3 regions of the Paraclostridium sp. genome follow, and region 3 is predicted to be linked to each of the others. Evidence: riboswitches for the same ligand, from Rfam matches in the RefSeq annotation. Region 3 holds a riboswitch; each other region holds the start of a gene.

Region 1 (10,136 bases), on a different contig from region 3:
ATACAATTCCATTTTCTATTTTTATACCTTCAACAACACCAGTTAAAGTTTTAGGTTCATCTGTATCTGTATCTGTGTCTGTATCATCAATTCCATCTATATCTTCATCTTCTTTAGGTGCATAAACTTCAACTTGCTTTCCTATTAATCCTGAAGCTGTAGCCATAGCTGAGTTTACAAGTACTCCATTTGTTAATCCTACCAGGTATTGCATCCCATCATTCATACTTTGCATTTGTTCAAGTGTACTAAATTGAGCTAATTGGGTTACATATTGAGTAGGATCTTGGGGATTCATTGGATCTTGATTACCCATTTGTGCTACTAGTAACTTTAAAAACATATCTTTGTCAGTTTCTTCACCAGGCATTATTATATCTGTTCCATTTTCAGTTTTACCTGCAGATTTAACGTTACTTGATTTTGCATTACTTTGAGTTGAACTCTTTTGAGTTACTTTCATAAAATTATTCATAATTCACCTTCTATGCTAATATATTAAAATTCTCTTGTGAAATATCAATTTCTTCTATATCGTCTATAGAACTTGATTGATTTTGGTTATTTTTTCTTTGTTTTCTAGACTCTTCTCTTTTATTAAATTGTTGATTTAAATTGTCTGAAAAGAAATTTTCATTATTTGATTTCATTGTTACAATTACATCTTTAGCTTTTATTCCTAAGTCAAATAAGTGTTTATTTATATCACCTATATTTTTATTTAACATATTAAAAGTATCTTCTTTAGCTACATTTATAAATACCTTGGTAGCTTCACTGTCTTTTACAAGTTTTATCGTCATATCGCCTAACTCTCTAGGATTTATGTTTACTTTTATTTCTTCTATGTTATTGTTTTTTAAATATTTAACCATTTTTATAAAATCATCACCCATGTGATCTGCCCTAATAGTTACAACTGGCAAGCTATTATGTTCAGCTGGGGTTTGTGTAAATATTTTATTATTTGATGCCGAAAGTAAATTAGTATTTTTGTCTATTATATTTTCTAAAACATTTAAATCTTTATCATCTTCTTTTGCCTTAACATCGACAATATTATTTTTATTTAAATTGGTAGATACATTTAGCTCCTCATATGATTTTAAAGTTTTTATCTCAGTATCTAATTTTTCAACATTGTTAATATGAGCTTTATCATCTAATTTAATTATTTTAGATGTTTTTTCATCAGTATTTTTCGACACTTCTTTTATGTTAACTTCCTTGTCTATATTCAATGTTTCAGATATTTTTTGTAATAAATTAACTCCATCTTTATCATCATTAACTCCTTGTGATAAATTTGTTTTAATCTTATTTTCAATATCTTGTATATCAAAATCTATGTTAAAATTCAAATCTTTGTTATCATCATTATTTTCATTTTTAAAATTTACTAGAATTTCTCTTAAGTTTAATTTTTCATTTATTTTCAATCCATTTTCTTGCTTATTAATTTTATCAATTATAGAATCTATTTCTTTTAACAATTCACCTTTTTGAGGATTATCATTTGTATCATTATTGTTAATAGCTTTAAATGATTCTATATTAGCAAGAAGATTTTGTATTAATTCCATAATCCCCATTGAATCTTTAGAATTTGTATTTTGTTCATCTAATGCTTTAAGTAAATCATCAAATTCAACACTCTTTGAAGAAGTCTTACTTAAACTAGCCTTATCAGATATAGTCTTTAAAAAATCCTTAGAAACATTTAAATTAAAGTTCATATATAATCATCCTTTTACGATATATTCATTTTGTTTCTCATGTATGCATATAAAGCAAACTCATCATTTTCTATTTGCTCTTTTCTTTCTTCTTCTTTTTTTAACTTATTAAATTTGTTTTCTTTTAAGGTTTCTAAAGATTTTCTATCTATTTGTTTTTCAATAAAATTATCTTTAGCTTCAATTACCTTTTGCTCTTTTTCTTCTAATATTATGTTGCACTGCTCAATAGTATGAGTAATAGAATGTAAGTAGTTTAATCTAATTTTTTGACTAACAATATCTTCAAATGAATTAAATTGCGAATATTTTTTATAATTAGAATCTAGTTCTTCTATATTTTTTTCTACTTCTCTCTTATCATTTTGAGCTTTTGTATATTCTACTTTGCTTTCTTCTTCTTCTTTTAATCTTATATCTAACAGCTTTTGTAGCTTAAATTTATATGTTGTCAATTAAAATGCTCCTTGTTATTTGAATATGTGCTTCAATTCAACTACACTTTCATCAAACTTTGTATTTTCATTTACACCTTGTTTTAAAAAGGAATTTACTTTATCTATATATTCAATAGACATGTCTATTTTTTTATTTGATCCTTTTTCATAAGCTCCTATGTTGATTAAATCTTCAGCCTCTTTATAAGTAGCTAATATATCTCTAGCTAAAGATGCACAATCTTGGTGTTCATCTTCACATATTTCTTTCATCAATCTACTTACGCTATTTAATATATCTATAGCTGGGTAATGATTTTTATGTGCAAGATCTCTTGATAAAACTATATGTCCATCTAATATACCTCTTACCGTATCAGCTATAGGTTCATTAAAATCATCTCCATCTACCAATACTGTGTAAAATGCTGTTATTGATCCTTTTTCTGACATCCCACTTCTTTCCATAAGTTTAGGAAGTATTGCAAACACAGATGGAGTATATCCTTTTTGTGCTGGTGGTTCACCTATGGCAAGCCCAACTTCTCTTTGAGCCATTGCAAATCTGGTCACTGAGTCCATCATAAGTATTACTTTTTTACCTTGATCTCTGAAGTACTCGGCAATAGCAGTAGCAGTTAATGCTCCTTTTAATCTAAGTAGTGGTGATTTATCTGATGTTGCACAAACTACTACAGACTTTTTCATACCCTCTTCACCTAAATCTCTTTCAATAAAATCTAGGACTTCTCTTCCTCTTTCCCCTATAAGTGCAATAACATTCACATCTGCTTTAGCTGTTCTTGCTATCATACCTAAAGTAGTACTTTTTCCTACTCCACTTCCTGCAAATATACCTATCCTTTGTCCTTCTCCACAAGTTAAAAATCCATCAATAGCTCTTATTCCCGTTGGCATAATATTTTTTATTCTTGGTCTTTTCATAGGATCTGGCGGTTCGTTTGAAAGACTATATCTTTCCCCACCTATAACTTCCATATCATCGATTGGATTTCCTATACCATCTAATACCTTGCCTAAAAGATCATCACTACATTTAACACTCAGTGGAATTCCTCTAGCCACAACTCTACATCCAGGTGCTACACCTGCAAGTTCACCTAATGGCATAAGTATTACATTCTTATCTTTAAAACCTACAACCTCACAATTTATAGCTTCATCTGCATAGTTGTATACAATACATAACTCTCCAACAAAAGCTTTTATACCTTCAACTTCTACTGTCAATCCAATTATCTTAGTAACTTTTCCTTCAGCTATTACACCTTTTATATCTAAAACCTTGTGTTTTAATCTTTCAAAATCTAAATCTATCATAATAGCTCCTCTTTTACTTTTTCTAAGACACAATCAATACCTATAATTAATCTACCTTTATTAGTTTCAATTATTGCATTGCCTTGATCTATAGAATCATCTGGTAATATAAATACTTCACCTTTTATAGATTGTTCTTCTTTTAAAGAAGTAACTTCTTCATTTAAACTTTCTATATATATTGAGTTTGTTCTAATAACAAAATTTTCTTTTATTTCATATTCACTAATTGCAGATTCTATTATTTTGTTCATCGAATCTATTTCATTAAATTTTTCTTTAAGCACTTTCTCAGCTATTGTTATGCTTAAATCTATTATCTGTTTTTTATTATCTTTTAAATAATTAGCTACTTTATTTTTGGCATCTATCAAAATATGATTAGCTTGATTTGTTATTTCTTCTGATTCTAATTTAGCTTTTTCAATATTTTCTTCATAAGCTTCTTTGTAACCATCTTCATATCCATTTTTAAGACCTTGTGTATGGCCCTCTTCATAAGCTTCTTTTTTTATGTCTTTTGCACTTTCTGAAGCTTGTTGTATAATACTTTCACTTTTTAACTCTGCTTCTTTTACAATTTCTTCATACTCTTTTTTAGCTTGTTCTATTTGTAATTCTAATTCTTCTCTTGTATTTTCTAGCTCTATTTTTATTGATTCATCTATTTTATTATTATGTGCTATGTTTAATTTATCTGTAGCGATAGTTTTTAAAGGCTTTACACCTTTAAAAACTACTCCTTCAGATTTCAAAATATTATTATGTTTAAATGAATTCATCTTCTGAACCTCTAGATAATGTTATTTCTCCAGCGTCTTCAAGTCTTCTAACAACATTTACAACAGATTGTTGAGCTTCTTCCACTTGAGATATTTTTACCTTTCCTAATAATTCGATTTCTTCTCTTAAAGCTTGTGATGCTCTTTGAGATTGGTTTCTAAATATAGAGTTTGAAACCTCTCCTGATGCACCTTTAAGAGCAAATGCAAGGTCTTTAACATTAACTTCTTTAAGAATTCTTTGTATCGCCATATTATCAAGTCTAATAATGTCGTCAAATATGAACATATTAGATTTTATTTCTTCAGCTAATTCTTCATTCTTCTCTTCAATGAATTTTATGATGCTTTTTTCTGTTTTTCTATCAACATTACTTAATATCTCAACTAAGTTATTAACACCACCATAGCTTTCCATATCTAATTTACCTAAGCTATTTAATTTTTGTTCTATAGCTTTATCTATAGCTTTTATAACAGCTGGAGGTACATTAGATGTCAACCCTATCTTTAGAGAAATTTCAAGTTTTAACTCATCTGATAACTCAGATAAAACAACTGCAGCTTTATCAGGCTGAATATGAGATAAAAGTATCGCTATAGCTTGAGGACTTTCTCCTTGAATACAAGATAGTATTTGTTCTGGCTCTGCTTTTCTAGCTGATATAAATAATTTCGTATAAGCATCATATTTTATACCTTCTAAAAGCTTATTGGCTCTTTGACTTCCTAAAGCTCCATTAAGTAGAGACTTAGCACAATCTATACCACCTTCTATAACAAACTCTTTACCTTTATTCAATTCTATAAATTCTTGTAAAACTTCTCTTCTTTCTCTAGGTCTAACCATATTTGTATTAGCTATCTCAACACCTATTTTTTGTATTTTTCTATCAGATAAATTTTTTATCACACTAGAAGCAACATCTGGCCCTAAAGTCATTAATAAAATAGCTGCTTTTCTTGCACCTGTAACTCTTCTAAACTTAGGTATATCACCTAAGTCAAACGCATTACCTTTAACACCTTCATTTTGCAAATAACATCACCCTTTACTCATTTAACCAACTATTAACTAGGTCTGTAACTTGATCTGGATTATCAGCTGCGAATTTCTTAACTTCATCTTCTAAGCTTATGCTTTCTTCATCCTCTTCTTCGTCACTGTTTAATCTATTTTGTTCTATTTCTTCTAGTCTTTTGTTGATTAATTCTACTTCGTCTTCTTCTCCAACATAATCTAAATCTACAGATTTATCTTTCTTCTTTTTAAGAAGCATATGTATTAGTGCAGCTATTAATAAAATCACTGCTAACACAAATATTACTGCAACAACTATTAATATAGTCGACATTGATTTATCCTTACTTATAGCATCTTTTATAACGCCAAATGTAGAAGTATCTTTTTTCTCTGAGTCAAATCCCATAGCAACTACTTTTACATTGTCGCCTCTTTTATCATCTATTCCTATAGCATTTCCTACCATAGCTTGTACATTTCTTATAACATCATCAGTTAATTGTCCATTTATAGCTACAGATGCTGTTAATTTATTTATTTCACCTTTTGACTTTATAGTCTTTGTTTCTGTCTTTCCTGTTTGATACTCGATATTTTCTTCAGTATTTTCATTTTGTCCCGCTCCACTTTCGTTAACGTTACTCATGTTGTTATCTACTGCTCCACCTGTATTTTGCTTTTCAGTAGACTTACTGTTTGATTTTGATTCTTTAGTTATTACTTTGTTTGGATCAATTACAATCTCAGTTTTTTCACTTGTATCAAAGTTTAAATCTGTATTTACAGTTGCCCTAACATTTCCTGGTCCAAATATAGGTTCTAAAAGTCCTGTTATTGATTGTTCAAGTTGTCTACTTAAATCTTTCTCTGCTTTCATAGCTTCATCTACATCATTTAAGTTAGACGTATTTATATTTCCATCTTCATCTATTAGTCCTTCTGATAATAATTTCATATTTTGATCTATTACTTCTACATTTTGTTTTGGTACATTATCTGTACTCGCACAAACTAAAGACATTATAGATCTTACTTGAGATGGTTGTAGATTTTCTCCTGGTTTTAAACTCAAATAAACTGCCGCTTTACCTGGTACACTTTCATTTGCAAAAACTGATTCTTCACCTTCAGTTATATGAACTCTGGCACTCTCCACTTGCGGAAAAACTTTAATTGTTTTTTCAATTTCGCCTTGAAGCATTCTTTGTTTTTTTATTTGAAATTCTTCATCTGTCATACCAAATGATGAACCTTCATCCATTATTTCAAATCCCTTAGATCCATTAGATACACTATTTGATAATTCCATTCTTAATTTATCTACATCTTCTTTAGGAACTAATATAGAATTTCCTTCTATTTTTGTTTCAATTTTTTTAGATTCTAATTCTTTAGTTACTGCAGTAGCATCACTAGGATCTAACCCTGAAAAAAGCACACCATATTTATTTTGTTTTGCATAATTTATCCCAAATATTATTGCCAGCACTAAAGATATAACTGCAACTATCACTGCTATTTTTTTCTTTTTAGATAAGGCCTCAAATTGTTCTTTTTTAACTATCACAAAATCTTTCGTTTTTTGTGGCAATTCCTTTATATTCATCTAAAATTCTCCTTGCTATGAAGTTATAATTGAACTCTATTTAGCTCTTGATAAGCTTCATACACCTTATTTCTAACCTCAACCATTAACTGCATCGATAATTGAGATTCTTGTGCTGCCATCATAACATCATGCATGGCAACATTATCTCCTTTTATAAGGCCTTCAATTTTGTTATTTGCATCCACTTGCTTATCATTAACTTTATGTAATGCATTTTCTATTATATTTGAAAAACTACTTTCACTTTCGCTACTTTTAGTAGTTTTCATAAGTGCATTATTAGTTGTTGATATATTGTTTACTGCATTTATAGCGCCTACTCCACTCATAATATACTCCTTTATCTACCTATTTCTAAAGCCTTAGAAATCATATTTTTTTGTGCATTTAATGTATCTACATTAGATTCATATGATCTAGATGCTGTCATTAAATCAGTCATTTCTACTAATATATCTACGTTTGGATATTCTACGTATCCTTCTTTATCCGCATCTGGATGATTAGGCTCATATAATTTTCTAAGAGGTGATTTATCTTCTTCTATAGATTTAGTTTTTACACCTAACATGCCTAATTTTTCATCGTAATTTTCTTCAAATACAGCAACTTTACGTCTATATGCTCCACCATCTTTAGTTCTTGTTGTTTTCATATTGGCTACGTTAGATGATACTACATCCATTCTTAACCTCTCTGCAGATAAAGCACTTGCACTGATTCTCATTCCTCCAAAAACACTCATCTACTTACCTCCCCGTTATAACATTTCTGGTCATGCCCAATTTTATATTAGTTAAAGTTATAAGTGCGTTATATTCAAGAGTAGTAGCAGCTTGATTGACCTTTTCATTTTCTAAATCAATATTGTTTCCATCTTCTCTCATAGAACTCACTTCATCTGTTTTAACTTCTATTTTTGGTTTTTTATTTATAGAATCATCTAATGTTTCTTCAAACGTTACATACTTTCTTTTGTAATTAGGGGTATTAATATTTGCAATATTGTTAGCAATAACTCTGCCTCTAAGCTCTGTTGCATCTAATCCCGCCTTGATTAAACCATAAATTTCCATTATTACCTCCAATTTTTTTATTAAAACAAAAAAAACTACTCTTAAAGAGTAGTTCAATCACTTTTATAATATATCAATACTTACTATTATGTTACAAAATCAAAATAAAATTATATAAATATACCCACTTATTCCTTGGTTTATATTATATGTTTTTCATCCTAAATTATAATACACATATTAGCAATGATAACAAAAAGTTTATTAACTCTTCGGCAGCTGGCTGGCATAGTTTATGTAACATAAACCTTAACCCCTATAGTTTTGCGTCACTAAGTTTCCCTAGTTTTGCCCTTAAGTATTGTTTTTCGACTTATATATTTATAATATAACATTATTCGTTTTTATTCAAGCATTCACTTTAAATTCTAATTTTTTCAACAAATGGAAATATTCTCATTTATATAAAAAAACTTATAATTTGTCGTTTTATATGTATTTTTTAGCCAAATATATACATACTATCAAATTATACACTTAAATATTGATTTATTAAATTAGTTATTTTAACAGATCCAATTTCACCAATATGATCTAAATCAATAAAATCACATTCTTCAAATATGCCTTCTTTTGTAAAATCGATTAATTTTATTTTAAATTTTTCTTCAATCTCATTTAATATCTTGTAAAATTCACATTCATATTCTTTATTTAAAAACTCGCTATAGTATTTAGTATTTGGAAATACAACTATAATTGGTTCTATATTCTTTTCTTTTAAAAAATTTATAAATTGATTAAATATACATTTATATTCTTCTTTTGTCTGTGAGTAACTAGATAATTTATTATGTTGATTAGCTCGCTCTTTACCTAGCCTATATTTTTCTAATTCGCTAATATCACTTAATTTTGTACCTCTGAGTATACTATTCATTTCTCTTTTAAAATTAATGTTAAAATATCCATTGTTATCTCTGTATATTAAATCTTTAAAGTAATAATCTAGATTTTCTAAGTTAAATGTATATTCTAGAACTTTATCATTTAATACCTTTTCAATATTTAATAACTCTATACAATCTACAACTTCTAAGTTATGTTTATCTTTTAATATTGGATAGTATGTATTTTTAATTAAATTTACAGAATAATCACTCTTTGACTTTGACAAATCATGATTCACTAAATAGTACCCTCCACCTATAATACATCTCTTTATAGATTTATTATTATCTATAGCTAATTTTGCTAATTTATATGAATAGTATAAATCTTGGCTAGATAAAGCTAAACTTATACTCTTTGATACTAATAAGTTTGTATTAATTCCCGTTAGTGGATATGAATTCCCTACTACTATAGTTTCTATATCTTTATCTTTAGATTTTTCTAAAGACTTCAATAAATAATTATAATCATAATTGCTATAATATATTTTATTACTAATATCAAACATATAGTTCATTGTTTTATCATAGTATACAACATCATTAAAGTACAATTTAAAGTCTAAGTCTAAATCACATACTTGGCTTTCTTCACTATAAATAAGTATATTTATTTGTGAGTTATCATGTTGTTTATATAGGTTTTTATATTCATCTATATTTTCTATATATACAATTTTATGATTAATTGATGTTTTTAATATGTTATATTTATCTACTCCATAAAAAAACAAATTAATATTGTCATATTTTTGCATGTAAGTATCAAATTTATTTAAGTATATATTAAGTTCATCTTTTATTATTGCTTGACAACAATCTTCGTCTCCAAAATTTTCAATTATATTTACTAACTTATCGGCTAAGTCAATAAATGGTTTAATATTTGAATAATATTCATTATTATATTGCATAAAATCAGCTAATATATTTATTATGTCTATCAATTCTGATTCACTAATATTTTTTTTTGATAGTAAATTGCTTATAGCTTCTATTATTTCTTTATTTTTTAAATGCTCATTTAAATTATATTTATTATTAGTTTCTCTATAGTTTCCCATTGTTTTATTCCTTCTTAATTTATAAATTCCAGTTCAAAATAGTTTTAAATGTTACTGTTAAATCCTGTTCAAAAGATTTATTTAAATCATCTATACACTTAATATCAATAACCTTTGAAATTAGTTTTTGAAGTTGATTTTGACATTCTAAATTTTGTTCTAGGAACTTTACAG
Region 2 (10,136 bases), on a different contig from region 3:
AGAAGAATTTAAAAAAATAATTGATAAATTTAACTAGGCTATAACGTGGGTATAGTCCAGACTATACTTGCGTTTAAAATAAAATATTTTCTTTAACAAAATTTTCGGGAGGTAATTATGAATACTAGCGGAAGCGAAATTAAAATACTTGCAGGAAATGCATCAAAAGAATTAGCTCAAAAAGTAGCTGATTATATAGGTGTACCAATGGCTCAATGTGAAGTTGGAACATTTAGCGATGGAGAAATATCTGTAAACATAAGTGAAACAGTAAGAGGATGTGATGTCTTCGTAATACAATCAACTAATAGTCCAGTAAATGATAATTTAATGGAATTATTAATAATGATAGATGCATTAAGAAGAGCATCTGCAGGTAGAGTAACTGCTGTTATACCGTACTATGGATACGCAAGACAAGACAGAAAGGCTAAGGCTAGAGATCCAATTACTGCTAAGTTAGTTGCAAACTTAATAACTGCAGCAGGAGCAGACAGAGTTTTAACAATGGATTTACATGCTGCTCAAATACAAGGATATTTTGATATACCATTAGATCATTTACAAGGCGGAAGAATATTAGCAGATTACTTTAATACTAAGAGTATAGAAGATTTAGTAGTAGTTTCTCCAGACTTAGGAAGTGTTACAAGATCAAGAAAATTTGCTAATGATTTAAATGGAGATGTTCCAATAGCTATAATAGACAAGAGAAGACCAAAAGCTAATGTTTGTGAGGTTATGAACATAATAGGTGAGGTTAAGGATAAAAATGTTATATTATTAGACGATATGATAGATACTGCAGGAACAATAGTTAATGCTGCTAATGCTCTAAAAGAATTTGGAGCTAAAGATGTTTATGCATGTTGTACTCATGGAGTTTTATCAGGTCCAGCTATAGAGAGAATAGAAAATTCAGCTATAAGTGAGTTAATAGTACTTGATACTATCCAACTTCCTGAAGAAAAGAAGATAGAAAAAATAAAAATAAAAACAGTAGCTCCTTTATTTGGAGACGCTATAAAGAAAATATTTGCTAATGAATCAGTAAGTAAATTATTCAACTAAAATGAGCGATAAAAAGAGATCTCTAAAGAGGTCTCTTTTTGTTTGTGTTGTTTGTCTAAAAATGGTAAAATAAAGTCGAAATTTAGAAAAGGAAGTGGCGAAATGAAAAAAGGAGAAAAAGGATTTACATTAATTGAGCTATTGGTAGTAATAGCAATAATAGGTATACTAGCAGTAGTAGCAGTTCCAGCTTTATTTAAAAATATAGAAAAATCTAAAATAGCGGATGTTGAGAGTGAATACAATGCTTATAGGGCAACTGCATTAGGATATTATGCTGAAACAGGAGAGCTAGCATATTATAATACTTATTATGGAAGTAATGATGAATTCAATAAATATATGGAAAATAATAATGCTGACTTTACTAAAGGTACACCTATAGGAGGGTATTATATTTTAGCTCCTAACAGAAATATAAGTAAACCTAATGAAACTGAAAACAATTTGTTATCTAATAGAGAAGCTCAAGTGGTTAATAAAAATGGAGATGTAGAGGGAGAGAGAAAACCATTAAATAAGTTTGGAGATTTATTTTTATTAATATATACAGACACATCTAAAGAATCTAAGGATATAAATATTTCAAAGAATGGGCTAGCTAAATTAGTAAAAGACTTAGGTTATGGAAATGTGTACTATAATAAGTCTGGAGAGGTAGCATTGAAAATAAAATAGTTTAATTTAAAGGGAGGAGAAACATGAAAAAGAATAATGAGGGGTTTACATTAATAGAACTATTAGTAGTAATAGCAATAATAGGAATATTAGCAGTAGTAGCAGTTCCAGCTTTATTTAAGAATATAAATAAAGCTAAAATAGCAGACGTAGAGTCAGATTATAGTGCTATAAGAAGTGCTGTTTTAGCTGAGTATGCAGAAAATGGAAAATTACCATATGAAATATCGAATCAAAGTTTTATAGATAAATATGTTGATAATGGAGCTAAAGGAACGCCATTGGGAGGGTTTTATCATATAGTTCCAGATTATAATGATGAAAATGGTAATCCATATATAAATTTTGGAGCATATAAATATGATTCTAAAAATAATAGTTTTGATTATGTGAAATCAGGTGAATTACAAAATGAATTCAAAGCTATATTAGCTATAAGACCATATGATGAACAAAATAAAGCTGATGGTGGTATCAAGATAAAAAAAGATGAATTTTTAAAGTTAGGGAAAGACTTAGGTTATCAGAATGTTTTCGTATCAAATAAGAACTTTGCAAAAGACAAAGTTGAGATTTATATTGGATTAATTCCAAAATAAATGTGTGAAAATGTTGTAAAAAGTAGATAATATGTTAAAATAAGTATGGACAATTAAAAATATTGTAGAACTTTGAAGAATATTCTGTATTTGGGCACCTGGGATATTTGGAGTTAGTGGTGCAACCGGCTATAATTGGTATGTAATATTATACAATATAGTCTTTTTTTATGCGTAAAAATGGAATTGGAGGGGTATAAATATGAAAAAAAAGAAAAATAACAAAGGATTTACATTAATAGAATTGTTAGTAGTAATAGCAATAATAGGAATATTAGCAGTAGTAGCAGTGCCAGCTTTATTCAAAAACATAGAGAAGGCTAAAGTTGCAGATTTAGAAAGTGATATAAGTGCAATAAGATCAGCATCACTATCTTATTACGGAGATAATGGGGCATACCCAAATGGATCATTAGTAGTTACTAATGGAAAAATAACTACACCACAAGTAGATGGAAAAGATACTGGAGCTAGTAAAATTTCAAGTGAAGTTGAAAATTTAAGCTTCCCATATGAAGGAAAATATGAATTTGAGGGCTCAGCACCCGGACCTTTAGTATTGAAAATAACTCCAGCAGATGGAAAAAGTATAAGTAGTAATGCAATTGCTAAATTACAAAAAGATTTAGGTAATAGTATGGTGAATGCTTCAAGTGGAAGCACAGCACCACTAACTATAACAATAATAAATAATAAAAATTAAATAGAAGGAGATTAAAATATGAAAAAAAATAGTAAAAAGAAAAATAATAAAGGATTTACACTAATAGAATTATTAGTAGTAATAGCGATAATAGGAATACTAGCAGTAGTAGCAGTTCCTGCTTTATTTAAGAATATAGAAAAAGCAAAAATAGCAGATTTAGAGTCTAATATAAGTGCAATAAAATCTGCATCATTATCGTATTACTCTGATAATGGAAATTATCCTACAGATATGACGAAAATATCATCAGAACTTGAGAGCTTATCGGAGCCGTTTAGTTCTCAATATGCATTTACAGGAACAGCTCCAAGTCCATTAGTATTAACTATAACTCCAGCGAATGATAAGCTTAGTCAAAGTGGATATGATAAACTTGTTAAAGATTTAGGAGCAAGTAATTTTGCAACTGATAGTAGCAAAACTTCAATAAAAATAAATATAATAAAAGGGTAATATATTATATATAACCTATTATAATGCGTTTATGTTTTATCATAAACGCATTATTTGTGTAAATTATAAGTGATATAATTAAATAGAGGTGAGAAAAATGTCACAAAAAGTAAGAATAGGTGATAAATTAGTAGAAAAAGGATATATATCAAATGAACAATTAGAAAGAGCATTAAAACTTCAAAGTGGAACTGGTAAAAGAATAGGGGCAATACTTATAGAGCAAGGGCTTATAACTCCAGAACTATTAACTAGTGTATTAACAGAACTTCTTGATATAGAAAATATAGCTTTAACACGTTCAAATATAAACCCTGAAGCTATAAAATTAATACCAGAAAATATATGCAAACGTTATAAAATATTTCCATTTAAAAAAGAAAATAATAAACTATACTTAGCTATGGCAGATCCTCAAGATAGACAAGCAACTCAAGATGCTAAAAGAATATCAGGATTAGATGTAATACCTTATATAGCTACTATGGGGCAAATAAATCAAGCTATAGAATTTTTTTATTCAAATGTAGATTTAGATAAGGCATTAACTGAGTATTCAAAATCAGAAAAAATAAAAGAAGAAATAATGCTAGAAGATGATGTGAATTCAGCTCCAATAGTTAGACTTGTACATAATGTGTTAGAAACCGCAGTAAGAGCAAAAGCCAGTGATATCCATATTGAAAGAGAAGGCGATTTCATGAGGATTAGATTTAGAGTAGATGGAATTTTAAGTGAATATATGAAGATGAATTCTAAACCATACAAAGCAGTTATAAGTCGTGTAAAAATAATGGCAGGCTTAAACATATCTGAAAAAAGACTACCTCAAGATGGAAGAATATTTTTAAATGTAGATAACAAACCTATCGATTATAGGGTATCAACAATGCCTACAAGCAAAGATGAAAAAGTTGTTATGAGGGTGCTAGACAAAAGTACATTTATGGTTAATAAAGAAAAATTAGGACTTAATAATAAAAATATTAAAATATATGATGAATTGCTTGATAATCCATATGGATTAATATTAGTTGTAGGGCCTACTGGAAGTGGAAAAACAACAACCCTTTATTCAATGTTAAATCAATTAAATAGTGTTGAAAAAAATATACTTACAATTGAAGATCCAGTTGAATATGAACTAGACGGAATCAATCAATCACAAATTAACTATAAGGCAGGATTAAATTTTGCAAGTGCTTTAAGAGCTTTTTTACGTCAAGACCCAGATATAATAATGGTTGGAGAAATAAGAGATTCTGATACTGCAGAAATAGGAATAAGAGCAGCTCTTACAGGTCACTTAGTATTAAGTACATTACACTCAAATACAGCTGTAGGAGCAATTTCAAGGCTTGAAGATATGGGTATAGATAGTTTCCTTATAACATCATCTCTTATGGGTGTAGTTTCTCAAAGATTAGTTAGAAAGATATGTGAAAACTGTAAAACTGAGTACAAGGCAGAAATAGGAGAAAAAAAAGCTTTAAATTATCCACTAGATAAGGATTTAATTCTTTATAGAGGTGAAGGTTGTGAAAAATGTAGCAATACAGGGTATAAAGGTAGACTAGGAATTTATGAAATGCTTAGAATAACAAAGCCAATAAAAGATTTGATAAATGAAGGTGCTACGGATGCACAAATACAAGCTAAAGCTGAGGAATTAGGTATGGAGACTATGAAAGAAGATGCTGCTAATAAAGTTATAGATGGAGAAACAACAATAGAAGAAATGTTAAGAGTCACTTTTATAGCTAATTAAAGGAGTGTTTATAAATGAAGGAATTTAAATATGCAGCTATAATGCTAAATGGAAAAAAGATTTCTAGCACAATTATGGCAAAAGATTATATTGAAGCAAAATCTTTGCTAAAGGAAAAAAAACTGATGATTATAGAATTAAAAGAAAAGAAGGTAGTTTCTTTATTTAATTCTAAAAAATCAAAAAAAAAGAAATTAAAAGCTGACCAGATAAGCCATTTTTGTAGGCAATTTGCAATAATAATTTCCTCGGGAATAAATAGTATGGTAGGATTAGAAACTTTAGGTAAAAAAGCTTCAAATAAAACATTATCAGATGAAATAAAACGAATGGTAAGTGACATAAAAATGGGATCTACAATTGCAGCAACTATGATGGATAAACAATCCAAATTTCCTATGTTGTTAGGTGCAATGGTTGCAACAGGAGAAGAAACTGGAACTTTAGAAGAAGTATTGAAAAGTATGTCAACTTTTTATGAGAGAGAATATAGGATAAATCAAAAGATAAAAAATGCATCTATGTACCCAGCGATAGTAGCCATTTCATCATTTGTAATGTTGTTTGTTTTTACTAGTTTTATACTTCCTCAAATGATGGAAACTATAACTGAAACGGGAGCAACTTTGCCCTTGATGACTAAAATAGTAATGTATATAGGTAACTTTATGAAAAATTATTGGTACTTAGTATTGATATTGGGAGTGCTATTATATTATCAATTAAAAGTTTATATAAAAACTCCAGTAGGAAGAGCGCATAAAGATAGATTGGTAAACAAAACACCTCTCTTAGGGAAGGGAATAAATAGTATAGTTTCTATGAGATTTTCAAGAGCTCTATATTTATTTGTATCTTCAGGGTATCCTATGCTGCAAGGATTAGATCATATAAAAGATAGTTTAAATAATGCTATTGCAGAAAAAGCAGTTAACAAAGCAAAAGAAGGTATAGTTAAAGGAGAAACACTATCTGAAAACCTTGAAAAATCAAAGTACTTTGATCCTGTACTTATACAGATGATAGCAATAGGGGAACAAACAGGGGAATTAGAGAGTATAAGTAAACAAATGGCTGAGTTTTATGAGTCAGAAGCAGAAATTTATTTAAATAGAATGGTAGCTATGATAGAGCCTATAATGATAATTATAGTTGGTATAATGGTAGCTATATTAGTAATATCAGTATTCTTACCAATGTTAAGCATATATGATGCTATATAGGAGGAAGTGTTTATGACAGCAAAATTGTATATTTCATATTATGGAGACTATGTGTCTATAGTAGAAGGAACTTATAATAAGAAAAAAGAAAAATTTATAATAAAAGAAAAATTTTTCCTTTCAAATTCAGACATCGACATAGATTATGATGCAGATAAATATGAATTACTTAGACAGGCATTAATGAGAAGTCAATTTAAAAGTAAAAATGTAGTTTTATGTTTTAATACTAAAGATATTATTTTGAAATCAAATAAAATACCGAAAGTTGATAAAAAAGATTTAGAAGGTATTATGAACATAGAAATTTATGAGATGATATCTTTAGACAAAGATAGTCATGTATTTTCATATGAAGTAACAACTGAGGATGAGCAAGACGGTACTAAGTTTATTGAAATGATATTAGCTGCCATTCCTAATAACGAAATTGAAAAAATAATAGAAGTTTTAAAAGAATTTAATTTGAATTTAGAAGTCGTAGATACTATAGCTACTTCTTATTTGCGAGTATTAAAGTTAATAGAATATAAAGATATAATGATTGCTAATGTGGGAGATTATGGAACTGCAATTGATATATATAAAGATGATAAATTATTTATTCACGATAACGTTCCAATTAAATTAACTAGTGAAAATTCGGAATATCAAAGCAGTAACATTGCCACGGAAGTAAATGGACTTATGAATTACTATTCTTCTAGAAACTTTGGAAAGTCAGTTGATAAAATTGTTACCATTGGTAAATATGCATATAACAAAGACTTAGAAAATGCATTTAAAATGGCATTTTCTAGTGAATTAGTAAAAGGAATAGAAAATCTTTTTGATATAGAAGAAAGTGTAAAAGGAAACATAAAAGAAAATGAAATAAGTTTAATTGTAGATGCTTTGGGATGTATGTTACATAATGAAAATAAAAAAGGTTATCCGTATATGAATTTACTTCCTCAAGAACTTAAATCAAAGCAAAGAAAAAAAGAAATTATAAAAAAAGCATATAAAATAGTTCCTTTAATTTTAATTATTTTATCTATTCCATATATGTTTTTTATATATTCTATAGATAGTAAAAAAGAAAAATTAAAAAATTTAAATGATGATATAAAGAGAATTGAAATAAAGAATGAAGAAATAGTAAAAATAAAGAAAGATATAAACGCTAAAAAAGAAGAATTAAAAGTTTATAATATGATACTATCTAAACAGGTTACATGGGGACCTATACTAAATTCTATAAACAGCAATATACCGTATAGGGTAGATATAACAAAGTTAGATGTTAAGTATGATGAAATAACTAATAACAAAAATAATAAAACATCTGATTCTAATAATGAAAAAGAAGATAAAGAACCTATATATGAGCAAATACCAAACATGATAACTATAGAAGGTAATTCAAGTTCCACAAGGAACGTAGGTCAATTTGTATATGAATTAAGCACTTCAAGTTATTTTAAAGATGTTAAGTTGCAAAGCATCAAAAAAAATGAAGATAAAGGTACTTATGAATATGTAATAAAGGCTTATTTGAAAGAAGGTGTTATGTTCAATGGATAAAAAAAATATACTTCATATGGATATAAAGGATTTATTTAAAAGTGACATTAAAGTAAATCCTAAAAATATATTAATTTTAGTAGGTGCATTTTTAGGATTATTTATTTATATGTATTTTATTTTGTATCCTAAATTTAATGAATATATGAAAGTAAACAATAATTTAAATGAAGCTAAATCTAAATTAGAAGCGGATCAATATGAGTTAGATACTAGACCTCAACTAACTGATAAGCTATATACCTTAAATGAAGAAGTAAATACTAAAAGTAAAAAATTATCTTATGATATGCAGGATGGAATGTTTTTAGTAGGACTTTCTAATATGATGAGTAAAAATGGGATAGAGTTAATTAAATATAATGTTGACACATACACAAAGTGTGAAAATTTTTATGCAGTACCAACTATATTGGAAGTAAGAGGAGATTATAGATACATAAGAGAAATGATGTATTACTTAGAAGAACAAAAAAATGTTACTCAAATCCAAAATTTTAATATGGAAACATATATAGAACCTGAAAATATAGTGTTTGATAAAAGTAATGCGTTAAACTCTAGTTTAGGTAATATAAATATGACTACTAATAAAGAGAATAAGGCAAAGGGAAAAGTTACGGCAACTTTTAAATTTGTAATGTATATGTCACAAGAGCCTAATTTAAAACTAGAAACAGAAAATCCTAGCAACTGGAACCCTGGAAAGTTTAACCCATTTGTCGATACTACAAAGTAGGAGTGTAATATATGAATATTGATAATAGAGGATTTACACTTATAGAAGTTTTAATTTCATTAACTATTGTTTCTATAATAAGTATGGCATTTTTTATGTCGGTAAACATGACTAATAAAGAAAATGCTAAAAATGAAAAAGATATACAGGCTATGGATATAGCTCAAAGTCAAGTTGAATATTTAACTAAAGAAATAAAAAGTAAAAAAGAAACTATAGACATAGATTTTAACGGTGATAAGGAAATAAATGAGACTGAGGATATTAATAGCAATGAGAAAATTTTAAAAAGTTATATTCAAAAAAATGGATTAGATATGATTGAAGGGGATGTTGATTATCCTAAATACATAGTTCAATATAACGAAAAAGAAAATACCAAATATCAAGTTCTTATATCATTAAAACCAAGTTTAAAAAAGCAACAAGAAAAAAATTATTATTTATATGATATAGAAGTTAAAGTAAAACCTTTGACAGATTTAACAAAAAGAGAAGCTAAAATACAAACTAAGGTACTAGATAATGGTAATTAGAAGAAATTAAGCTAGAAAGGAGGGCTATATACAATGAAAAAAAAGCTGAAAAGTAAAAATGGCTCTGCTATGGTACTAGCAATGATTGTAATAGTATTAGCTAGCATAGTAATGTTAATTCTTTCAAAGCAAATATTAAATCAAATAAAAATAACGAAAAATACTCAAGATTCAATACAAACAGATTATAATGTCCAAGGAAATATTGAAGAAGGTATAGGAGATTTTATATCACAGGTAAGTATTGAGGGTAACAATAAGTCAACAGAATCAAATTCAACAGGAAAAATTAAGTATGAGGCTAGTCAAAGTATTGTTTATAGAATAGGAAGAGATGTAAAAGCTAATTTACTTGAAGCTCAGCTTATAAATAAGCAATTAGAGATGCCTGATAAAGTTGGAAATAATATTAATTCAGAGGGTAAATACATTGATGGAAAAAGTACATATCCTGAAATAGGTAAAATTTTAAAAGAAATATATTTTGATAAAACTTATAAATCGGAAACAGGTAAAAAATCTCCTATAGACTATGTTATAAATCAAGGGGAATATATAAATGGAATAACGGAAGAAAAGCAAAAAAATATAGTAGATGCATTAACGTATATAAATCAAAATCTTAGTACGGTGTTAAATAATGAAGAGCTAAATGGAGGTAATCCTTCAACGGATAAGCAATTAATAAAAAATCTTATTCAACAATCACAAGATTATATAAGTTATTTAATAAATCAATTAAATAGTGAATTTATATATTTTCAATATGGGACTACTTTAGATAGTGAACATATAAA
Region 3 (10,136 bases):
GCTTTTAATTATGAGTATTAAAATCATAGTAGGAAATAATTTTAAAGGTTTAGATATGAGTATAAAAAATATTTGGTATTTTGGAAATAGTGGCTCAAATATAACTGTTTTACAAATGATTATTATAGTTGGTGTAACTATAGTTTTAGGATCTTTCTTATTTGCGCAATTAGGATTATGGTTATCTTCGATAAGCACAAAAGCTGTAGTACCATTTTTTATAGGTGGAATAATAATGGGGCTACCATACTTATTAAATAGTTTTGTTAGTAGTAAAATATTAGGATTTACACCTTTGTGGGGAATGTATAGTTCAGAGCTTGTAAGGTATGGATTAACTCCTGCTGCTTTTATAGTATTTGCATTGATAGTAGTTATAGGTGTATATATATTATACAAACTTACGAATCGAGGTTTTTTAGAAGAAAGATAGGTAGTTGTATAACTTAAGAATAGTAATACTAATCAACATAAATATATATAACATCTGTAGGAGGTAAAAATGATTAAATGGGAAATAAGAAAATTACTTAAAAATAAATCAATATTAATTTCAGGTATAATATTAATATTACTATGTGTGATGATGAGTTTTTTAAAGCCAAGTTTAGAAACTGAAAATTCATATATTGATGATAAAGGTAATTATATTACAGATACAAGAGAAGGTAGCATTATAGCTAATGAAAAGTTAAAGGAAAAAGTATCAGAGTTAAAAATGGTAGAGCCTATAAATGAAAAAAATGATGTACTTACAAAAAAAATTGGGCATATGGCACAAGAAAAACTCAAATCAGATAGTGGGAATAAATATAAAAATATAAGTTTTTATAAAGTTTTTAATTATAGACTAGGGAATGCTTTTGCAGGATTTGTAATACTAGGCATAATTATATATATATTTTCAAATATATACACAGATGAAAAATTATCAAATGTAGATTCTATAGTTTTATCTAGTAAGAATAAATATAAAGTATTACTTTCAAAGCTTAATTTATCTATAATAATACCAGTGTTAATATATTTTATTTATATAGTAGTAATAGGAATCATAACAATTATACAATATGGAAGCCCTGTAAACGGTGGATTACAAGCATATAGAATTATTGATGTAGTTACTATATTAAAACCTATGACTATAAACTTATATACTATGATAAATATATATACTATGATGACTATATTTGTTAGCATTGGCGTATTTGCAAGTTTCTTTTCTTTTATAACTAAAAATTCAGTTGAATCTATAGTAGGCATAACTGTATTTTTAATAATAGGAAAGTTAATAAGTTTAATTAGATTTCTGCCAACAGAATTTGTAAGTGTAATTAAATATTCGAATTATATAGACATACTTATGAATCCACAGATGGTTATAGGAAATTATTTAGGAACTGTAAATATATTTGGGCAAAGTATAGGTATAATAAGTTTAGGGTATGCTAATTTGATTGCAATATTGATATTTGGGATAGTCTTAAATATATATATATTTAGAAGAATTTTAAGTAAATAAAATCAAAAATGGATTATAGCTATATGTTTATAAAAATAGCTATAATCCATTTTTGATTAATTTGTAAACAAACTCTATTTTGGATAAAATAGAGTTTATAAATACCGATAATATATATAGAAAATAACATAGGTAATTTTAGATTATTAAAATGCTACGGTGGAGGTTTATATGGAAAGTATAATAAAAGAAAAAAATATACTATTAGTAGATGATGAAGTTGATATATTGAAATTATTAAGTACAGTTCTTAAAAAAGAAGGGTTTAAAAATATATATACATCAGAAACTGGAAATGAAGCAATTGAAATATTTAAAAAAGAAAATATTGATATAGTTGTATTAGATATAATGCTACCAGATAAAGAGGGTTATGATGTATTTAAAGAGATAAGACAAATATCACAAGTGCCGGTATTATTTCTATCAGCAAAAACAGAAGAAATGGATAGGGTGTTAGGTTTAGCATTAGGAGCTGATGATTATATAACTAAACCATTTAGTCCTAAGGAAGTCGCCCTTAGAATTAAACTTAACTTAAAGAAAAATTTAATTTTAAACTCTATAAAAGGTGAGTCGAAAAAAGAAAAATTAATATTTGGACCTTTTGAGATAGATGAAGAAAGTGTAGAAGTAAAAAAGAATGGAGAGCCTATAGTACTTAAAGCAAAAGAATTTAAAATGCTTTTATATATGGCGAAACATATGGAACAAATCATAAGTAAAGAAAGGTTTTGTGATGAAGTTTGGGGAGATGATTTTATAGGATATGATAATACTATAATGGTACATATAAGAAGATTAAGAGAAAAAATAGAAGATAATCCATCAAAGCCTAAATACATAAAAAATATAAAAGGGCTAGGATACAAATTAACATTAAAGGAAGATTAATATGAATTGGAAAATAACTTTTAAATATGTATTAAGTATTATATGTGTAGTTATGATAGTTACGGTCCTAAATATAGTTGGAATAATAGGAATAATAATTTCAAATAATTATAAGGCTCCAGAACGAACAGAGGATAACTTTACTAGAAATTTCAGTAAATATATATCTCAACAAGGCAATAATATATTTGTAAATAAAAATGGGTTAAGTATATTAAATAAAAATGAGAGATGGATACAGATTTTAGATGAAAATTCAAATGAGGTATATAGATATAATGCACCAGCTAAATTGAATAAAAAACATACTCCAATAGAACTTATAAATGGATATAAGTATGGAGGTGGATTTGATAATGCGGGATCAGATAATGTATTAGTATCTAGTAAAAATATACATGGGAAGGAATACACATATATAATCGGATTTCCAATAAATCAATTACAAAAATATATGATAGCATATAATCCAGTTAACTTTATTACTACAATAAGCAAAATAGTATGGTTTATATTGTTTATAGATTTAATAATAGCATTAATAGTTGGATATATATTTAGTAAAAGATTAACTAAACCGATGAAAAATATAATTACAGGGGTGGAAAATTTAGAGGAAGGAAAATATGAAATTTTTTATAAGGAAAAAGGGTTATATCAAAGTGTATATAGAAAGTTAAATAAGTTATCGGATACATTGAAAAGCAATGAAATTGAAAGAAAAAAATTAGATAAATTAAAACAAGAATGGATAGCAAATATATCTCATGATATAAAAACTCCATTGTCGTCTATAAAAGGATATGCTGAGATTTTAAGTGATGAAGAATACGATATAGATATGGAAGAAGCTAAAGAGTATGGGATTATAATAAATGATAAATCAGAGTATATAAAAGAATTAGTAGATGATTTAAATTTAACTATGAAGTTAAAAAGTAGTGATAACGTACTAAACAAAAGTGAAGAAAACATAGTTAGGATAGTTAAAGACTGTATAATACAAATACTTAATGATCCTAAATATTCAAGTAGTCACATTGAGTTTATAACAAATAAAGATGTTATAAAAAAACAAGTTGACAGCATGCTTTTTAAGAGGGTTATAAACAATCTTGTGTATAATGCTCTTATACATAATGATAGGAATATTAATATTGCGGTAAGTATAAACTATGAAAATGAAGAAAAAGTAATTATAAGTATAAAAGATGATGGAAAAGGAATTAAAAAACCTGATTTAGATAGGATATTTGATAGATATTATAGAGGAACAAATACTGGAGAAGTACATAAAGGATCTGGGCTTGGAATGGCTATAGCAAAGGACATTATAACAGCACATGATTTTAATGTAGATATAAATAGCGAAGTTGGAAAAGGAACTGAAGTAAGAATATTTATAAATTAACAAAGGATAGGCCTTTTTATACAAGACCTATCCTTTATATTAACTTAAAGTATTAGCATTTACATCCACATCTACAACAACATCTACAGCATCCACATCTAGGACATATTTTAAAGAATAAAACGCATCTTCCACATTTTTTACAGCGACAACATAAAAATGATCTACTGTTCACAATAATCCTCCTTTACTATTAGAGTAAAGAATATATATTCTTTGTATCAATATATTGGATTTTGTTTAAAATGTGACTTATTATAAAGTAATTTACAAAAAATAATAAAATGATGTCAAAAAAAGATTTAATTCATATATTAAATTGTGGATATAAATATCCATATATAAAAACTATGGAGTTGATTGTATGTGCTGCAACAAAAAGATTAAGTGTCATAATTCTTGTAATTGCAATAAATGTAATAGTTGTAACAAAAACTGTGAGTGGAGAGAATTTCCAACATGCAACCATAAAAATGAAAGAGATATAATCAATTTTTTAGGTGAATTTGTATTAGATTTATTAGAAGATTTAGATTTACCATGTGGACATCCAGGATTAAAAGCAAGTTTGAGAAAACTAGCTGATGGAGGTAGACTACCATGTGGACATCCGAGTTTAGAAGAGTTAATATTAATAGCTATATTAGAAGATAACAAGAGCTTGTGCAAGACTTGTCATAAAATATGTTGTAAATAATTAATGAAATTAAATGGAACTAACTCATATTATGAGATTAGTTCCATTTTTAATTATAAAATATGATAAATAACGAAAATTTTATGATTATATATTTTATTTTTTTATATTAAAAAAGTATGAACAAATACAATGCTATTGTCGTAATATATATGGAAGTTAAAAAATTTGAGCTATAATGGAGGTTTTGGTATGCAAATAAATTGTGCAAATAATAGAGATCAAAAGAAAGTTATAATATATCCGCCAAATGTAAATGATTATATAAATGATTATATAGAAAAATATTTTCCAAATTATCCAGGAAATAATAAACCAGAAAAGCCAGAAGAGGATAAATTAAAAGTTAAGATAAAATCAGTAGTAGAAGATGAATTTGTAGTAGTTGGAGAAGATGAATATTTATACGCAACAGGTAAGAAGTCTAACGAAAATGGAATTTTCAAATTAGTAATGATAAATGAAAATGAAATTAAACTTAGATTAGTTGGAGGAGATTTTATAAGGGTAGATAATAAAGATTTTTTAATTGCAGATACTGATAAAAAAGGTGCTACGAAATTTAAGTTGTACAAGTTAGATAACAAATCATATGCATTAAAAGCTCCAAATGGATATTATGTTAGAGTAAGAGAAAAAGATAAAAAACTTGTTGCTAAAGCTGAAAATGCTGGTAATAGAACTATATTTAAATTTAAGACTGTAGAATAATAAATATAAAAAGCGAATCTGATAAATAGATTTGCTTTTTATATTTTAAAGTTAGTGGATTAAATTATCTCTTATTGTGTATTAACAGTAAATATGCAGCTCCGGCTAAATTAGGAGATATTGGTTGGAAGCATTTGATTTTACCGATTAGTATATCATTTTCATGAACAAAACCATTAATATCAACTCTTCCAATAGATTCAGACTTATAAGAATATATATAGCCTGATTCATCTACTTTGCCTATGACATTATCTTTATTATCATAAACCAGATTTGCACAAACTCTACCAACGGGACAATTATGGTATATGTGATTATGTACAATATTATCAAAATCTAATCTAGCTACAGGTCTATTATTATAAGGAAAACTTATCATTTCAAACATTTGGATACTCTCCTTTTAAATTTAAAAAATTATTTATCTAAAGAATTAGATTATAATTAATTTTATTATATGAACTTATTATTTATGACTAAAATAGAAAGAGATGTTAAGCAAAACTGCTAACATCTCTTTCTATTTACACAAAATCATAAGTATAATACCAAGTAACATTACTCAATTCAACATCGAATAAATTATATTCTTTATCTAAAAATGGAAGCAATACTTTCTTTGATTTAAAAACACCTAGGTTGCCTGCTATATCTATATTTCTAAATGTTTTGCTTGCAAATGGTATGCCTCTAGAGTCTCTAATTTCAAGATAAAAATCGAATAATCTAGATAAAGGAACCAATTTTAAATTTACTATGTATCCATCTACATATAATACATTTTGATTCTCTTTTATATTATTAATTATTAAATTTATAGCATTATCCTGTAAGGCAAACTCTTTACAGTAATATAATTCAGTTGTTTTTTCTGAATCTCGGTTATACACATGATTATAAAGGCTATTATATAAATTGAAACTCATTAACTTAGAATTTAAAATAAATTGAAACGAATCTTTTGTAGTTTTATCGGATAAATTAGACATATTACTCATATACTCATTAAATATTTGATATTCTAATTTCATAGCATTTTTCAAATCGGATTTTAAATTATAGTTTATTTTGTAAGAGTTTTCTAAATTTAAGATTGTATAATAAGATTTATTATCATAGATATTTTTAAATATGGGATAAGGAATGTCAATATTATTTTTTATAATATTAATACTAGTCATATACTCACGAAACAAGTTTGGTGGTAATTTAAATGTATCTATATTTTTTATTAAGTATTCTATAAAATCTGATTTACTAGAAATAAATAACACCTCCTTAATAGATTCACTACATTGTATGTTGAAGAAAGTATATTAGTTCTTATTTATGCTATAATAAATAACTATATAAAATTTAGTTAAATAAGGTGGTAGTAATGACTAATAAATTTGAAAAATTCAACTTAGATAAATCTATAGTAAAAGCATTATACAACATGGGATATGAGTGTCCATCAAAGGTGCAAAATGAAGTGATTCCTAAACTTATAAATAGTAAGAATGTAGTAGTTAAATCAAGGACTGGAAGTGGTAAAACTGCTAGCTTTGGGATACCTATATGTGAAAATATAAATATTAATGATAATACTTTACAGGCATTAGTAGTTGTACCAACTAGAGAGTTAGCACTTCAAGTTAAAGATGAAATATCTAATATAGGTAGACTGAAAAAAATTAGATGTAGTGCTATATTTGGAAAACAACCTATAAAAGAACAGATAAATTCATTAAAACAAAGGGTACATGTAGTGGTAGCAACTCCAGGCAGAATAATAGATCATATAACTAGAGGAACTATTAATTTAGACAATATAAGCTATTTTATTATAGATGAAGCTGATAAAATGCTTAATAAAGGATTTGTAGATGATATGGAATTTATATTTAGTAAATTGCCTAAGTATACCAATATAGGTTTGTTTTCAGCAACGATAGAAAAAGATATAGAGTATATATACAATAAATACATTGAGAATCCTAATATTATACAAATTGAAAGTGATGATATAAATAATAAAAAACAAATAGAAGAAAAAATACTATATACAAGTGATATTGACAAGTATAATGATTTGAAAAACTTGATATATGTTAATAACCCTAAAACAACTATAATATTTTTAAATACTAAAGATGGTGTAATTAAACTATACAATAAAATGAAAAAAGATAAATTATTAGTAGCAGAACTTCATGGAGATATGTCACAAGATAAGCGAATATTTGTAATAAAGGATTTTAAAGAAGGAAAATATAACATATTAGTTAGTACTGATGTTGCAAGTCGCGGAATACACATAGATGATGTATCATTGGTTATAAACTATGATGTCCCCCATGATAAAGAAAATTATGTACATAGAATAGGTAGAACTGGCAGACAAGATAAATATGGAAAGGCTATAACTTTGGCTACGTATAAAGATGAAAAGTATATAAATGAAATTAAAGAATATATAGGTTATGGGATAGAGTATTTAGAAAATTTAAATAGTGTTGATGTAAACAAAGGTAAAGTTAAATTTGAAGAAGCGTCTAAAAAAGCTTTGAAAAATAGAAAAATAAAGCAAAAAGAAACTAAAATTCATAGTGAAGTAACTAGAATATATTTAAATGCAGGTAAAAGGAAGAAAATCAGAGTTATAGATATTGTTGGAACTTTGAGTAATATTGAGGGTATAAATCATGATGATATAGGTGTTATAGAAGTATGTGATTTATGTTCGTATGTAGATTTATTAAATCATAAAGGTGAAATGTTTTTAAAAAAATATAAAGATATAAATATAAAGAAAAAGCTAGTTAAGGTAAGAAAGGATAATACGAAATAAATTATAAAATGCAGAAATTTAATATATAGTTGAAAAAAATATCGAAATTTGGTAAAATTATATAAATAAACTTAATAAAAATTAGAAACGAAGAAGTATATTCTGTATTTGGGCATCTGGAATATATGGAGTTAGTGATGCAACCGGCTATATTTACAAACTTGTGGATATAGCTTTTTTTATTTTAAAAATACAATTAAATACATAGGAACGAAGAAGTATATTCTGTATTTGGGCATCTGGAATATATGGAGTTAGTGATGCAACCGACTATATTTACAAACTTGTGGATATAGTCTTTTTTATTTTAAAAATAACTTAATAAAATTAGAAGCGAAGAAGTATATTCTGTATTTGGGCATCTGGGATATATGGAGCTAGTGATGCAACCGGCTATATTTACAAATATGTGGATATAGCTTTTTTTATTAAAAAAAAGAGGTGATTGTTTGAAGAACAAAGGGAAAAAACTAATATTAAGTTTAGTAGTTGTATTTAACATGATTTTAAATCTTATTTCACCGGGAATAATGGTATATGCCCAAGATGTATCTAATAGCGATGCAGTGGAAATAACAAGTGCAACTTTTGATGATTATACGGTGAGAGAAGGTATGATTAAAACTTTAAGAGTTGATTATAAGATTATAGATCCAAGTAAAATTAATCCTGGAGATAGTATTACAATAACATTACCTAAAATATTTAGGGATGTTAATCCAATAAGTCCGGATAAACATTTTTCAAGTCAAAATTATGATCCAAATACTGGAGTTCTAACATTAACTTTTAATGATAATATAAAGAGTGCGTTAGCTGGATATTTAAGTGTTACAATGGTTGGTAATGAAAATGTTCAAGATGGGGAATATCCTATAGTTATAGCTGTTAATGGTAAAACTGAAACTGTTACATTAACAGGTGAAGGTAGAGGTGAGGCTGGTGAAAGTGGATCCAGTCCAATTATGTATAAAGGTACATATTTACCATTAGATTCTAAGCAGGAAGGACTTATAACTGATGTAAATGAGCCTGTTAAATATTATGTAGAAATAAATCGTGATCAAAAAGAACAAGTAGGAAATGCGCATTTTGAAGATCAAATTCCTAATGGAATGATACTAGATAAAAATAGTATAACTATAATTAAGCATGATTATCAAAGTAATACAGATATAGATGTAACTAATGAACTTTTAAATTCTGGGAAACTTTTAGCTGAAAATGATTCTCTAAAAATAAATCTTGGGAATTTGTATTATGATAGTTACTCTATTAATTATAAAACTATAATACTACCAAATCCACCAAAAGATATTCGATATGTAAATAAGGCTAAACTTATATATGATGGGAAACAGAATAACTCTAATTCTACTGTTAAATTATCGGCAGGTGCAGGAGCTATAAATGTTTATAAAACTGTAAATAAAACAAAAGTAAGTAACGATGATAAAGATCAAAATATAGAGTATAAAATATTATTTGATTCAGCAGGTCAATTTTTTAAAAATACAATGAATGTAGAAGATAAGTTAGACTCTAGATTAACAGATGTTAAAATAAGTCAAACAGGTCAGTTTACAGTTTCATATGATGATAAAACAAAACAACTAAGTGTAGTTAATGATAAGGCGGATATAAATCCTGGAGATGATGCGGCAATTACTATACAAGCTAGTATGAAAGATGTTGGAGCTGGAGAAACAGTTGCAAATACAGCATATGTAAATGGAAATCCAACAGAAGAAGTTACAACTAAAAAGAGTCCAAAGGTTGAGATAATAAAAGTTGAAAAAGGTGATAAGGCTCAAAAAATGCTGGCAGATGCAGTTTATACAGTTACTGATTCAAATGGGAAAGTTATTAAAGATATTACTACTTCATCAACTAGTCCTATAACCTTAGAATTGCCGTATGGAAGTTACAAATTAGTTGAAAAAACAGCTCCTAAAGGATATCAGATCAATAAGGTACCAATAACATTTGAAGTAGCAGATAATAGTAAAATAGTTAAAGTTGTAGCAGAGGATGAGAAAACAGAAACAACAGGAAAAATTATTAT

Evidence for each region. Region 3 has a riboswitch for cyclic di-GMP ahead of ACRCYC_RS06905 (SpaA isopeptide-forming pilin-related protein). Riboswitches for the same ligand answer to the same signal wherever they lie in the genome.
Region 1: linked by a shared signal. The riboswitch ahead of ACRCYC_RS13920 (flagellar basal body protein) and the one ahead of ACRCYC_RS06905 (SpaA isopeptide-forming pilin-related protein) in region 3 are both predicted to bind cyclic di-GMP.
Region 2: linked by a shared signal. The riboswitch ahead of ACRCYC_RS03270 (type II secretion system protein) and the one ahead of ACRCYC_RS06905 (SpaA isopeptide-forming pilin-related protein) in region 3 are both predicted to bind cyclic di-GMP.

The regions. Positions count from the first base shown of each region.
Region 1 is NZ_JBOFKN010000177.1:5,985-16,120, reverse strand. Features, by position in the region: gene ACRCYC_RS13965 (flagellar hook assembly protein FlgD) at 1-475, opposite strand, end outside; gene ACRCYC_RS13960 (flagellar hook-length control protein FliK) at 486-1,736, opposite strand; gene fliJ (flagellar export protein FliJ) at 1,751-2,191, opposite strand; gene fliI (flagellar protein export ATPase FliI) at 2,207-3,514, opposite strand; gene ACRCYC_RS13945 (FliH/SctL family protein) at 3,511-4,296, opposite strand; gene fliG (flagellar motor switch protein FliG) at 4,283-5,335, opposite strand; gene fliF (flagellar basal-body MS-ring/collar protein FliF) at 5,349-6,926, opposite strand; gene fliE (flagellar hook-basal body complex protein FliE) at 6,950-7,258, opposite strand; gene flgC (flagellar basal body rod protein FlgC) at 7,270-7,674, opposite strand; gene ACRCYC_RS13920 (flagellar basal body protein) at 7,679-8,005, opposite strand; cyclic di-GMP riboswitch class I at 8,217-8,308, opposite strand; gene ACRCYC_RS13915 (hypothetical protein) at 8,475-9,962, opposite strand; gene ACRCYC_RS13910 (alcohol dehydrogenase catalytic domain-containing protein) at 9,982-10,136, opposite strand, start outside.
Region 2 is NZ_JBOFKN010000039.1:4,739-14,874, reverse strand. Features, by position in the region: gene glmU (bifunctional UDP-N-acetylglucosamine diphosphorylase/glucosamine-1-phosphate N-acetyltransferase GlmU) at 1-20, shown strand, start outside; gene ACRCYC_RS03285 (ribose-phosphate diphosphokinase) at 118-1,071, shown strand; gene ACRCYC_RS03280 (type IV pilin protein) at 1,174-1,749, shown strand; gene ACRCYC_RS03275 (pilin) at 1,773-2,348, shown strand; cyclic di-GMP riboswitch class II at 2,406-2,488, shown strand; gene ACRCYC_RS03270 (type II secretion system protein) at 2,551-3,051, shown strand; gene ACRCYC_RS03265 (type IV pilin protein) at 3,070-3,507, shown strand; gene ACRCYC_RS03260 (GspE/PulE family protein) at 3,605-5,275, shown strand; gene ACRCYC_RS03255 (type II secretion system F family protein) at 5,290-6,498, shown strand; gene ACRCYC_RS03250 (PilN domain-containing protein) at 6,511-8,064, shown strand; gene pilO (type 4a pilus biogenesis protein PilO) at 8,057-8,803, shown strand; gene ACRCYC_RS03240 (type IV pilus modification PilV family protein) at 8,815-9,339, shown strand; gene ACRCYC_RS03235 (hypothetical protein) at 9,373-10,136, shown strand, end outside.
Region 3 is NZ_JBOFKN010000097.1:17,501-27,636, forward strand. Features, by position in the region: gene ACRCYC_RS06860 (ABC transporter permease) at 1-433, shown strand, start outside; gene ACRCYC_RS06865 (hypothetical protein) at 503-1,522, shown strand; gene ACRCYC_RS06870 (response regulator transcription factor) at 1,694-2,416, shown strand; gene ACRCYC_RS06875 (sensor histidine kinase) at 2,418-3,827, shown strand; gene ACRCYC_RS06880 (hypothetical protein) at 4,192-4,524, shown strand; gene ACRCYC_RS06885 (fascin domain-containing protein) at 4,717-5,235, shown strand; gene ACRCYC_RS06890 (hypothetical protein) at 5,300-5,626, opposite strand; gene ACRCYC_RS06895 (hypothetical protein) at 5,763-6,512, opposite strand; gene ACRCYC_RS06900 (DEAD/DEAH box helicase) at 6,617-8,071, shown strand; cyclic di-GMP riboswitch class II at 8,146-8,229, shown strand; cyclic di-GMP riboswitch class II at 8,269-8,352, shown strand; cyclic di-GMP riboswitch class II at 8,392-8,475, shown strand; partial or broken gene ACRCYC_RS06905 (SpaA isopeptide-forming pilin-related protein) at 8,521-10,136, shown strand, end outside.